Regions from separate parts of the Pseudomonas sp. DW-iso17 genome, predicted to be linked through region 1. Evidence: predicted binding sites of a transcription regulator. Region 1 holds the regulator's gene; the other holds the start of a gene.

Region 1 (5,292 bases):
GGGCAAAGATCAGGTTGTAGCACTCGGTGTCGGTCAGGCGGTCGGCGGCGTCCTTGTCCATCACGCCGCGCTTGACCGCGATATTGCGCAAGATGGTCGGGTCCATGCCTTTGCCGTCATCGGTGATCGACAGCAGGATGTGGTCGCCCTCTTGCTCCGCCGCCAAAATCACTTTGCCGTTGCGGGACTTGCCCGCAGCTTCGCGTTCTTCCGGAGTTTCTACGCCGTGGTCGACCGCGTTGCGCACCAAGTGGACCAGCGGGTCAGCCAGAGCCTCGACGAGGTTTTTGTCGAGGTCGGTTTCTTCGCCCACCAGTTCCAGGTTGATTTCTTTCTTGAGCTGGCGCGCCAGGTCACGAACCAGGCGCGGGAAACGGCCGAAGACTTTCTTGATCGGCTGCATCCGCGTTTTCATCACCGCGGTTTGCAGGTCGGCGGTGACCACGTCGAGGTTCGACACGGCCTTCTGCATGGCTTCGTCGCCGCTGTTCAGGCCCAGGCGCACCAGGCGGTTACGCACCAGCACCAGTTCGCCCACCATGTTCATGATGTCGTCCAGGCGCGCGGTATCCACACGCACGGTGGTTTCGGCTTCGCTGGCAGGTTTTTCCGCTGCCGCTGGGGCCGCTGCACGCGCAGGGGCCGGGGCGGCGGCAGGTGCTGGCTTGGCTGCCGGCGCAGGTTTGGCAGCAACCGGTGCCGCAGTGGCTGGTGCTGCAACCTGCGCGGCCGCGGCCGGGGCAACTTCGCTGAACTTGCCTTTGCCGTGCAGCTCGTCGAGCAAGGCTTCGAATTCGTGATCCGAGATCAACCCGTCACCGGCCGGTGCGGTACTGGCCGCTGGCGCAGCGGCGGCGGCAGTCGCTGCAACCTCGGGCAGGGCTTCGGCCACAAAGGTGCCTTTGCCATGCAGTTGGTCGAGCAGTGCCTCGAATTCGTCGTCGGTAATGTCAGTGCTGGTGTTGGCAGCGGGTGCTTCTGGCGTCGCCGCAGGAGGTGCCACGGCATCCGCCGCGAACTGGCCTTTGCCGTGCAACTGGTCGAGCAACGACTCGAACTCGGCGTCCGTAATGTCTTCACTGCTCGGCGTCGCGGCAGGCTGCACCGGCACTTCAGCTTCGGCCTTGACCGCGCTGAGGGAGTTGAGCAGTTGTTCGAACTCGCTGTCGGTCACGTCCGGCTCGGCTTGCGCCACCGGCTCCGGTGCGGCCTCGACCACCGGCGCAGCCGCGGTATCGGCAGGTTCGGCCAGGCGCGCCAGGGCGGCCAGCAGTTCCGGCGTGGCGGCAGTGATCGGTGCACGTTCACGCACTTGGCTGAACATGCCGTTGACCGCATCCAGTGCTTCGAGAATCACGTCCATCAGTTCCGAGTCGACGTGACGCTCACCCTTGCGCAGGATGTCGAAAACGTTCTCGGCGATGTGACAGCACTCCACCAGCTCATGGAGCTGGAGGAAGCCGGCGCCCCCTTTTACAGTGTGAAAACCGCGAAAAATTGCATTGAGCAGGTTCGCATCATCCGGTCGGCTTTCCAGCTCGACCAGTTGTTCGGACAGTTGCTCTAGAATTTCGCCGGCCTCTACAAGGAAATCCTGAAGGATTTCTTCATCGGCGCCGAAGCTCATGTGGGTGCTCCTTAGAAGCCTAAACTGGATAACAGGTCATCTACGTCATCCTGACCTGACACAACGTCTTCACGTTTATCGGCATGAATCTGCGGACCTTCACCCTTGGCGAGATGTTTTTGTGGATCTTTTTCAGAGAGGATCGCTTCACGGTCATGTTCGATGCCGGCAAAACGATCGACCTGGCCGGCCATCAGCACCAATTTGAGCAAGTTGCTTTCCACTTCGGTAACCAACTGGGTCACGCGCTTGATTACCTGGCCGGTGAGGTCCTGGTAATCCTGGGCCAGCAGGATGTCGTTGAGGTTGCTGGCCACCGTGCGGTTTTCCTGTTCGCTGCGCGACAGGAACCCGTCGACGCGACGCGCCAGTTCACGAAACTCTTCAGCGCCCACTTCGCGGCGCATGAAGCGGCCCCAGTCCTGGCTCAAGGCCTGGGCTTCGGTGGCCATGCCGTTGACCAGGGGCGTGGCGTTTTCCACCAGGTCCATGGTGCGGTTGGCCGCCGCCTCAGTCAGCCTGACCACATAGGACAGGCGCTCGGTGGCGTCGGTAATCTGGGAAATTTCTTCGGCCTGGGGCATGCGCGGGTCAATCTGGAAATTGACGATTGCGCTGTGCAGCTCGCGTGTGAGCTTGCCCACTTCCTGGTACAGGCCGCGGTCACGGGTCTGGTTAAGCTCATGGATCAACTGCACCGCATCGGCGAACTGGCCTTTTTCCAGGCTGTCGACCAACTGGTGAGCATGTTTTTTCAGGGTCGACTCAAAGTCGCCCTGTGACGTTTCGTTATGCTCCATAGCTCCCCCGCGATGGCATTAGCCGTGGATGCGTTCGAAGATTTTCTCGATCTTCTCTTTCAAGGCCAGTGCCGTGAATGGTTTGACCACATAACCGTTGACCCCGGCTTGGGCGGCTTCGATGATCTGTTCGCGCTTGGCTTCGGCGGTCACCATCAGCACAGGCAAGCTGCGCAGTTTTTCATCGGCGCGCACATGGCGCAGCAGGTCGATACCGGTCATGCCCGGCATGTTCCAGTCGGTTACCAGAAAGTCGATGCTCCCGCTGTTGAGGATCGGAATGGCCGTCAGGCCGTCATCCGCCTCGACCGTGTTGGTGAACCCAAGGTCACGCAACAGGTTTTTAATGATCCGCCGCATCGTTGAGAAGTCATCAACGATGAGGATTTTCATGTTCTTGTCCAATTCGACCTCCAAGCAGTCTTAAACGCGCCCAGCACCTGGACGCGCCATTTCAATCAACAGGCGTTACACAAAAAGGACTGCCCAGGGCACCACGGCACACAGCCGCGAAACCTTGCGATCTCACGGCAGCGTCTGCAGTGCCCCCACACTGCCTGTCAGCGCGCGCGCCACTCGGCCAATCGCCCCCGCAAGCGGGCTGCGCACTGGCTATGCAACTGGCTGACACGCGATTCGCTGACCCCCAGGACCTCACCGATTTCCTTGAGGTTCAGCTCTTCGTCGTAGTACAGCGCCAGCACCAGCCGCTCACGCTCCGGCAAGTTGGCGATTGCATCGGCCAACGCGCCCTGGAAACGTTCATCTTCCAGGTCGCGTGACGGCTCCGTATGCGCGCTCGCGCCGTCCTCGTGCAGCCCTTCGTGTTCGCCGTCCTGTAAAAGGTCGTCAAAACTGAACAGGCGGCTGCCCAAGGTATCGTTCAAAATCCCGTAATAATCGTCGAGACTCAATTGGAGTTCGGCCGCAACTTCATGATCTTTAGCGTCACGACCGGTTTTTGCTTCAATTGCTCGAATTGCATCACTGACCATACGCGTATTGCGGTGTACCGAACGCGGCGCCCAATCGCCTTTACGCACCTCGTCGAGCATCGCGCCACGAATACGGATACCCGCATACGTTTCGAAACTGGCACCCTTGCTGGCGTCGTATTTGGTCGAGACTTCAAGCAGGCCGATCATGCCGGCCTGGATCAAGTCTTCAACCTGCACACTCGCGGGCAGGCGCGCCAACAGGTGATAGGCAATGCGCTTGACCAACGGCGCATAGCGCTCGATCAATTCGCCCTGGCTGTCACGTGCCGACTTTTTGTAAAGGTTGTAGCCGCTGGATGTCATAGCACCGGTCCTGCGCTCGTCTGATGCACCAAACGCTCGACGAAAAACTCCAGATGCCCCCGCGGGTTGGCGGGCAACGGCCAGGTATCGACCTTCTGGGCAATGGCCTTGAACGCCAGTGCGCATTTCGAACGAGGGAACGCTTCATAGACCGCACGCTGCTTTTGCACGGCCTTGCGCACACACTCGTCATAGGGAACTGCGCCGACGTATTGTAAAGCCACATCGAGGAAGCGGTCCGTGACCTTGGTCAACTTGGCGAACAGGTTGCGCCCTTCCTGCGGGCTCTGGGCCATGTTGGCCAGCACGCGGAAGCGATTCATGCCGTAGTCACGGTTAAGCAGTTTGATCAGCGCGTAGGCATCGGTGATCGAGGTGGGCTCGTCGCACACCACCAACAGCACTTCCTGCGCTGCGCGCACAAAGCTGACCACCGACTCGCCGATCCCGGCGGCGGTGTCGATCACCAGCACGTCGAGGTTGTCGCCGATGTCGCTGAACGCCTGGATCAGCCCGGCATGCTGCGCGGGGCTCAGGTGCACCATGCTCTGGGTGCCCGAGGCCGCCGGCACGATGCGAATGCCACCAGGGCCCTGGAGCAGCACATCGCGCAGCTCGCAGCGGCCCTCGATCACATCGGCCAGGGTATGTTTGGGTGTCAGCCCCAGGAGAACGTCCACGTTCGCCAAGCCCAGGTCAGCATCCAGCAGCATGACGCGACGGCCAAGCTCTGCCAGGGCCAGGGACAAATTCACTGACACGTTAGTTTTCCCGACGCCACCTTTGCCGCCGGTCACCGCGATCACCTGTACGGGATGCATGCTGCCCATTTTATTTCTTTACCTTGTCTTGCTTAGACGCAGGCTACATGGCTTGGCCGCGTGAATCGCTTGCAGACCATCGATGTAGGTACATTTCACGGTGTTCATCCTGCCTCAACCCACCCGTTTAGCCGGGTGGTGGTAAAGGTCGGCGAACATATCGGCCATCGCTTCCTCGCTAGGCTCGTCTTGCATTTGCACACTCACGGCACGGCTGACCAACTGATGACGGCGCGGCAGATGCAGATCATCCGGGATCCGCGGCCCGTCGGTGAGGTAGGCAACCGGTAATTCATGGCTGATGGCCAGGCTCAATACCTCGCCCAGGCTCGCGGTTTCGTCGAGTTTGGTGAGGATGCAGCCGGCCAGGCCGCAACGCTTGTAGCTGTGATAGGCAGCGGTAAGAACCTGTTTCTGGCTGGTGGTTGCAAGCACCAGGTAATTTTTCGACTTGATGCCACGCCCGGCCAGGCTTTCGAGCTGCATGCGCAGCGCTGGATCACTGGCTTGCAGGCCGGCGGTATCGATCAGCACCACGCGCTTGCGCAGCAACGGCTCGAGGGCATTGGCCAGGGACTGGCCCGGGTCGACATGGGTCACCGGCACGTTGAGAATGCGGCCCAGGGTCTTGAGCTGCTCCTGGGCGCCGATGCGGTAGCTGTCCATGCTCACCAACGCGATATTCTGTGCGCCGTACTTAAGCACATAACGGGCGGCCAGCTTGGCCAGGGTGGTGGTCTTGC
Region 2 (5,292 bases), on a different contig from region 1:
ATTGGCAAGGATTTTGTTGAGTTGCTGGATGACTGAGATGTCGCCTTTCATGACTGGGGTCCTGCCCTGTAATAGCTGTGTATAGGGCGGAGTCTGAGCGGTGAAAATCTTAGTGTCAAACCTAAGTTATTGAATAATAAATGAAAATTAATCGGAATAAGAATGTTTGTGTTCCGCGTCTTGGCGCTAACTATTTGAATTGATGGCATAAAAAAACCGGACACTAGGTCCGGTTCTTCAAAACATGCCTATTCAGGCGTGTTTAAATTCTGCTGGGTAGGGGAGCGCGGCCTGGGCTGTTTGCAGCTGCGTCAGGGTTTCCCGTACCACTTGCTTGGCCAGGCAAGCACATTTGCCACACTGGCTGGCAACGCCGGTGGTTTCACGTACTTCCTTATAGCTGCAGCAACCTTCGTAGATTGCTTCGCGGATTTGTCCGTCGGTGACGCCAGTGCAGAGGCAGACATACATAAGTGAGAACCGTCGCGGGTTTATGGCTTAAGTGCGATGGATCTTAATGTTAACGAGAATGATTGTCAAAATAGTTTCAGCAGCAATCCGGGGGGAATTGCCCGTGCGCTGACGAACGGTTTTTTCGGTGTATGATGGTCGGTCTTCACGAAGCGTGATTGCGTCATATTTCTGTCTGTTTCCACAGGCAGATTCGACCGGTCCTTTTACTTCAATCGTCACCCCTATATCAGGAGATATCCAATGAGCGTACTCGTCGGTAAACAAGCCCCGGATTTCGACGTACCAGCCGTCCTCGGCAATGGCGAAATCGTAGACAGCTTCAAGCTGTCTGAAGCCATCAAAGGCAAATACGGCCTGGTGTTCTTCTACCCGCTGGACTTCACCTTCGTCTGCCCTTCGGAGCTGATCGCCCTGGACCACCGCATGGACGATTTCAAGGCGCGCAACGTTGAAGTGGTCGCGGTTTCCATCGACTCCCATTTCACCCACAACGCCTGGCGCAACACCGCCATCAATGACGGCGGTATCGGTAAAGTCAAATACACCATGGCTGCCGACATGAAGCACGACATCGCCAAGGCCTACGACGTTGAGTCCGAAGGCGGCGTGGCGTTCCGTGGCGCGTTCCTCATCGATGACAAGGGCGTTGTGCGCTCGCAGATCATCAACGACCTGCCGCTGGGCCGTAACATGGAAGAGCTGATCCGCCTGGTCGACGCGCTGCAATTCCACGAAGAGCACGGCGAAGTCTGCCCTGCCAACTGGAAAAAAGGCGACAAAGGCATGAACGCTTCGCCAGAAGGCGTTGCGGCTTACCTGACCGAGAACGCTGGCAAGCTGTAAGCCAACGTCACGGTAAAAAAAACCGGCCTGAAAAGGCCGGTTTTTTTATGCGCGGGATTTGACTTCAGTCGTTGAAGTCTTCCCAGCCGCCCATCTGCTTCCAGCGGTTGACGATGCCGCAGAACAGCTCGGCGGTCTTCTCGGTGTCGTAGCGGGCCGAGTGGGCTTCACGCCCGTCAAAGTCGATACCGGCCGCCTGGCAGGCTTTGGCCAGAACGGTCTGACCGTAGGCCAGGCCTGCAAGCGTTGCGGTGTCGAAACTGGAGAACGGATGAAACGGGTTGCGCTTCATGTCCAACCGCGCCACGGCGGCGTTCAGGAAGCCCAGGTCGAAACTGCTGTTGTGACCGACCAGGATCGCACGTTTGCAGCCATTGGCCTTCAATGCCTTGCGCACGCCACGGAAGATGTCGGTCAGCGCCGCTTCTTCACTTACCGCCATGCGCAGTGGGTGGTCGAGCTTGATCCCGGTGAATTCCAGGGCAGCGGCTTCGATATTGGCGCCTTCAAACGGCTCGACGCGAAAGAAATGGGTGTGCTCCGGGTACACAAAGCCCTGTTCGTCCATGCCGATGGTGGTTGCGGCAATTTCCAGCAAGGCATCGGTGGCGCAGTTGAAACCACCGGTTTCTACGTCGATGACGACCGGCAGATAGCCGCGAAAACGCTCGGCCATCGGATGGCGCGAGCCACCACCGCCGTGCTCTTGTTCGTCGTCGTAATGGTCTTCACTCACTTGCTTTCCTCCAGCAGGCGCCAGCGCAGTGTTTCACCGGCGCGCAGCGGGATAACGGTCAGCTCGCCAAACGGCAGGCTGGCAGGGGCGGTCCAGTCTTCACGAACCAGGGTAATGCGGTCGGTATTCGCCGGCAGGCCGTAGAAACGCGGGCCGTTGAGGCTGGCGAAACCTTCGAGCTTGTCCAGAGCATTACGTTGTTCAAACGCTTCGGCGTACAACTCGATGGCGGCAAACGCGGTGTAGCAGCCGGCGCAGCCGCATGCGGCTTCCTTGGCGTGCTGGGCGTGGGGCGCCGAGTCGGTGCCGAGGAAGAACTTCGGGTTGCCGCTGGTGGCGGCATCCAGCAGGGCTACCTGATGGGTGTTGCGTTTGAGGATCGGCAGGCAGTAGAAGTGCGGCCGAATCCCGCCCACCAGCATGTGGTTGCGGTTGTAGAGCAGGTGATGGGCCGTGATGGTCGCGCCAACGTTGGCCGACGCCTCGCTGACGAACTGCACCGCATCGGCGGTGGTGATGTGTTCAAACACCACCTTGAGCGTGGGGAACAGCTCGACCACACGACGCATGTGTTCATCGATGAAGATTTTTTCGCGATCGAACACGTCCACATCGCCACGGGTGACTTCCCCGTGGATCAGCAATGGCATGCCGACCTCCGCCATGGCTTCGATTGCCGGCAGGATCTTATCGATGCTGGTCACGCCGGAATCGGAGTTGGTGGTCGCGCCTGCCGGGTACAGCTTGGCGGCGTGCACGTAACCGCTGGCCTTGGCTTCACGGATTTCTTCAGGCTGGGTGCGGTCGGTGAGGTAGAGCACCATCAACGGTTCGAAGCGGCTGCCGGCCGGTCGCGCAGCGAGGATGCGCTGGCGATAGGCGTCGGCTTCTGCGGCATTGCGCACCGGAGGTACGAGGTTAGGCATGATGATGGCGCGGCCAAACGTGCGCGCGACATCGGCCACGGTTTGAGGTAACGCAGCACCATCGCGAAGATGAATATGCCAGTCGTCGGGACGCAGCAGGGTCAGGCGGTCGGACATTGGGGATTCCAGGCGGGTCAATCTGGTGGGAATGCTACCGGAAAAGACTCTTGCAGGCACTCGCTATCAAGTTTTGCCGGATGCTACCGATATCTCCGGGTATGCCTTAACGATGTATGACGCTTTGAAGTGTTGTAGAAACCAGTGGAGCCTCCCGTGCGCCAGTATTATCTAGCCCTGCTCAGTGTGTTCGCCAGCCTGCCTGCGGCGGCCCTCACGTTCCAGACACGTCTGGAGAATATTGAGTGGAAGGTAGAGGGCGATCAGTTCGAGTGCCGCCTGACCCAGCCGATCAGCGATTTCGGTTCCGGTGAATTCGTACGCCGGGCCGGCGAACAGGCGACGTTTCGTCTGAAAACCTATGGCAGCAGCCTCGGCGCCGGCTCCGCAACCCTGTTGGCCGCTGCCGCGCCTTGGCAGCCGGGCCGAGGTGATATCAACCTGGGGGCCGTGCGTGTCGGCAGCGGCGACGTCCTGTTCAATAGCTCCCAGGCCCAGGCCGGTCGCCTGTTCACGGGATTGCTCGAAGGGCGCAGTCCCACCGTGCGGCATTACGGGCGTGAAGGCGGTTACTCGGAAATTCGCCTGCTGCCGGTCAAGTTCAACAAGGCTTACAGCGATTATCAGCTGTGCACCACCAAGCTGCTGCCCATGAATTACGACCAGGTCAGACAGACCGAAGTGGGCTTTCCCGGCGGCGGCATTGAGCTGGACGCGGCGGCCAAGAAGAAGTTGTCCGTGATCCTTGCCTTCATGAAGGCCGATCCTACGGTCAACCATGTCGAGTTGAACGGCCATTCGGACAACAGTGGCAACCGCCTGACCAACCGTGACGTTTCACGTCGCCGCGCCCTGGCGGTGATGGACTACTTCAAGGCCAACGGCATCCAGGAATCGCAGATCACGATGCGCTTTCATGGCGAAAGCTACCCCTTGGCGCCCAACACCAATGCCGCCAACCGCGCGCGTAACCGCCGTGTGAATATTCAGCTGGAGCGCGTGGCTGCCCCCGAGAAACCGGCGCCCCAGACCATTGCGCCAAGCAACCCGGCGGCTACCTCATAAGGGCGACCATCGGTCGCCCACTCGACATAATCTGTCGCTTTATCTTCATTTGCTGTCGCGCCCCTGTAATTTCACGGTTTTGATCGGTAGAATCGTCGCCTTTCCGTACAACCCCGTGGAGTGATGGCATGGCCGACGTAAACAAGGTCGTTCTCGCGTATTCCGGCGGCCTGGACACTTCGGTGATCCTCAAGTGGCTGCAGGATACTTATAACTGTGAAGTGGTGACCTTCACCGCTGACCTGGGTCAGGGTGAAGAGGTCGAGCCTGCACGTGCCAAGGCGCAAGCCATGGGCGTGAAAGAGATCTACATTGACGACCTGCGCGAAGAATTCGTCCGCGATTTCGTTTTCCCGATGTTTCGCGCCAACACTGTCTACGAAGGTGAGTACCTGCTGGGTACCTCCATCGCACGTCCGCTGATCGCCAAGCGCCTGATCGAGATCGCCAACGAAACCGGCGCCGACGCCATTTCCCATGGCGCCACCGGCAAGGGCAACGACCAGGTCCGTTTCGAACTGGGTGCCTACGCACTCAAGCCAGGCGTTAAAGTCATTGCGCCGTGGCGTGAATGGGATCTGCTGTCCCGTGAAAAGCTGATGGATTACGCTGAAAAGCACGCCATCCCGATCGAGCGCCACGGCAAGAAGAAGTCGCCGTACTCAATGGACGCCAACCTGTTGCACATCTCCTATGAAGGCGGCGTGCTGGAAGACACCTGGACCGAGCACGAAGAAGATATGTGGAAATGGACGGTCTCCCCGGAGAACGCTCCAGACAAGGCGCAGTACCTGGAACTGACTTACCGTAACGGCGATATCGTTGCGCTGGACGGCGTTGAAATGACCCCGGCCACCGTACTGGCGACCCTGAACCGGATCGGTGGCCAGCATGGTATCGGCCGTCTCGACATCGTCGAGAACCGTTACGTGGGCATGAAGTCCCGTGGCTGCTACGAAACCCCAGGTGGCACCATCATGCTGCGCGCCCACCGCGCCATCGAATCCATCACCCTGGACCGCGAAGTCGCTCACCTCAAAGACGAGCTGATGCCCAAGTACGCCAGCCTGATCTACACCGGTTACTGGTGGAGCCCTGAGCGTCTGATGCTGCAACAGATGATCGACGCCT

What was found. The regulator FliA, encoded in region 1, starts transcription of late flagellar genes. The targets are predictions, from matches to a motif close to CTAAAGTTTNNNNNNNNNNNGCCGNTAA.
Region 2: a site for FliA is predicted at 3,162-3,189, ahead of AC4PS6_RS07365 (flagellar protein MotY). Genes of this name have one in related genera too.

What each region holds. Positions count from the first base shown of each region.
Region 1 is NZ_JBZXEA010000041.1:24,080-29,371, forward strand. Features, by position in the region: gene AC4PS6_RS21035 (chemotaxis protein CheA) at 1-1,627, opposite strand, end outside; gene AC4PS6_RS21040 (protein phosphatase CheZ) at 1,639-2,427, opposite strand; gene AC4PS6_RS21045 (chemotaxis response regulator CheY) at 2,446-2,820, opposite strand; gene fliA (RNA polymerase sigma factor FliA) at 2,988-3,728, opposite strand; gene fleN (flagellar synthesis regulator FleN) at 3,725-4,558, opposite strand; gene flhF (flagellar biosynthesis GTPase FlhF) at 4,664-5,292, opposite strand, start outside.
Region 2 is NZ_JBZXEA010000009.1:93,794-99,085, forward strand. Features, by position in the region: gene bfr (bacterioferritin) at 1-51, opposite strand, end outside; gene AC4PS6_RS07345 (bacterioferritin-associated ferredoxin) at 253-471, opposite strand; gene AC4PS6_RS07350 (peroxiredoxin) at 715-1,317, shown strand; gene rnt (ribonuclease T) at 1,382-2,053, opposite strand; gene pyrC (dihydroorotase) at 2,050-3,096, opposite strand; gene AC4PS6_RS07365 (flagellar protein MotY) at 3,253-4,161, shown strand; gene AC4PS6_RS07370 (argininosuccinate synthase) at 4,290-5,292, shown strand, end outside.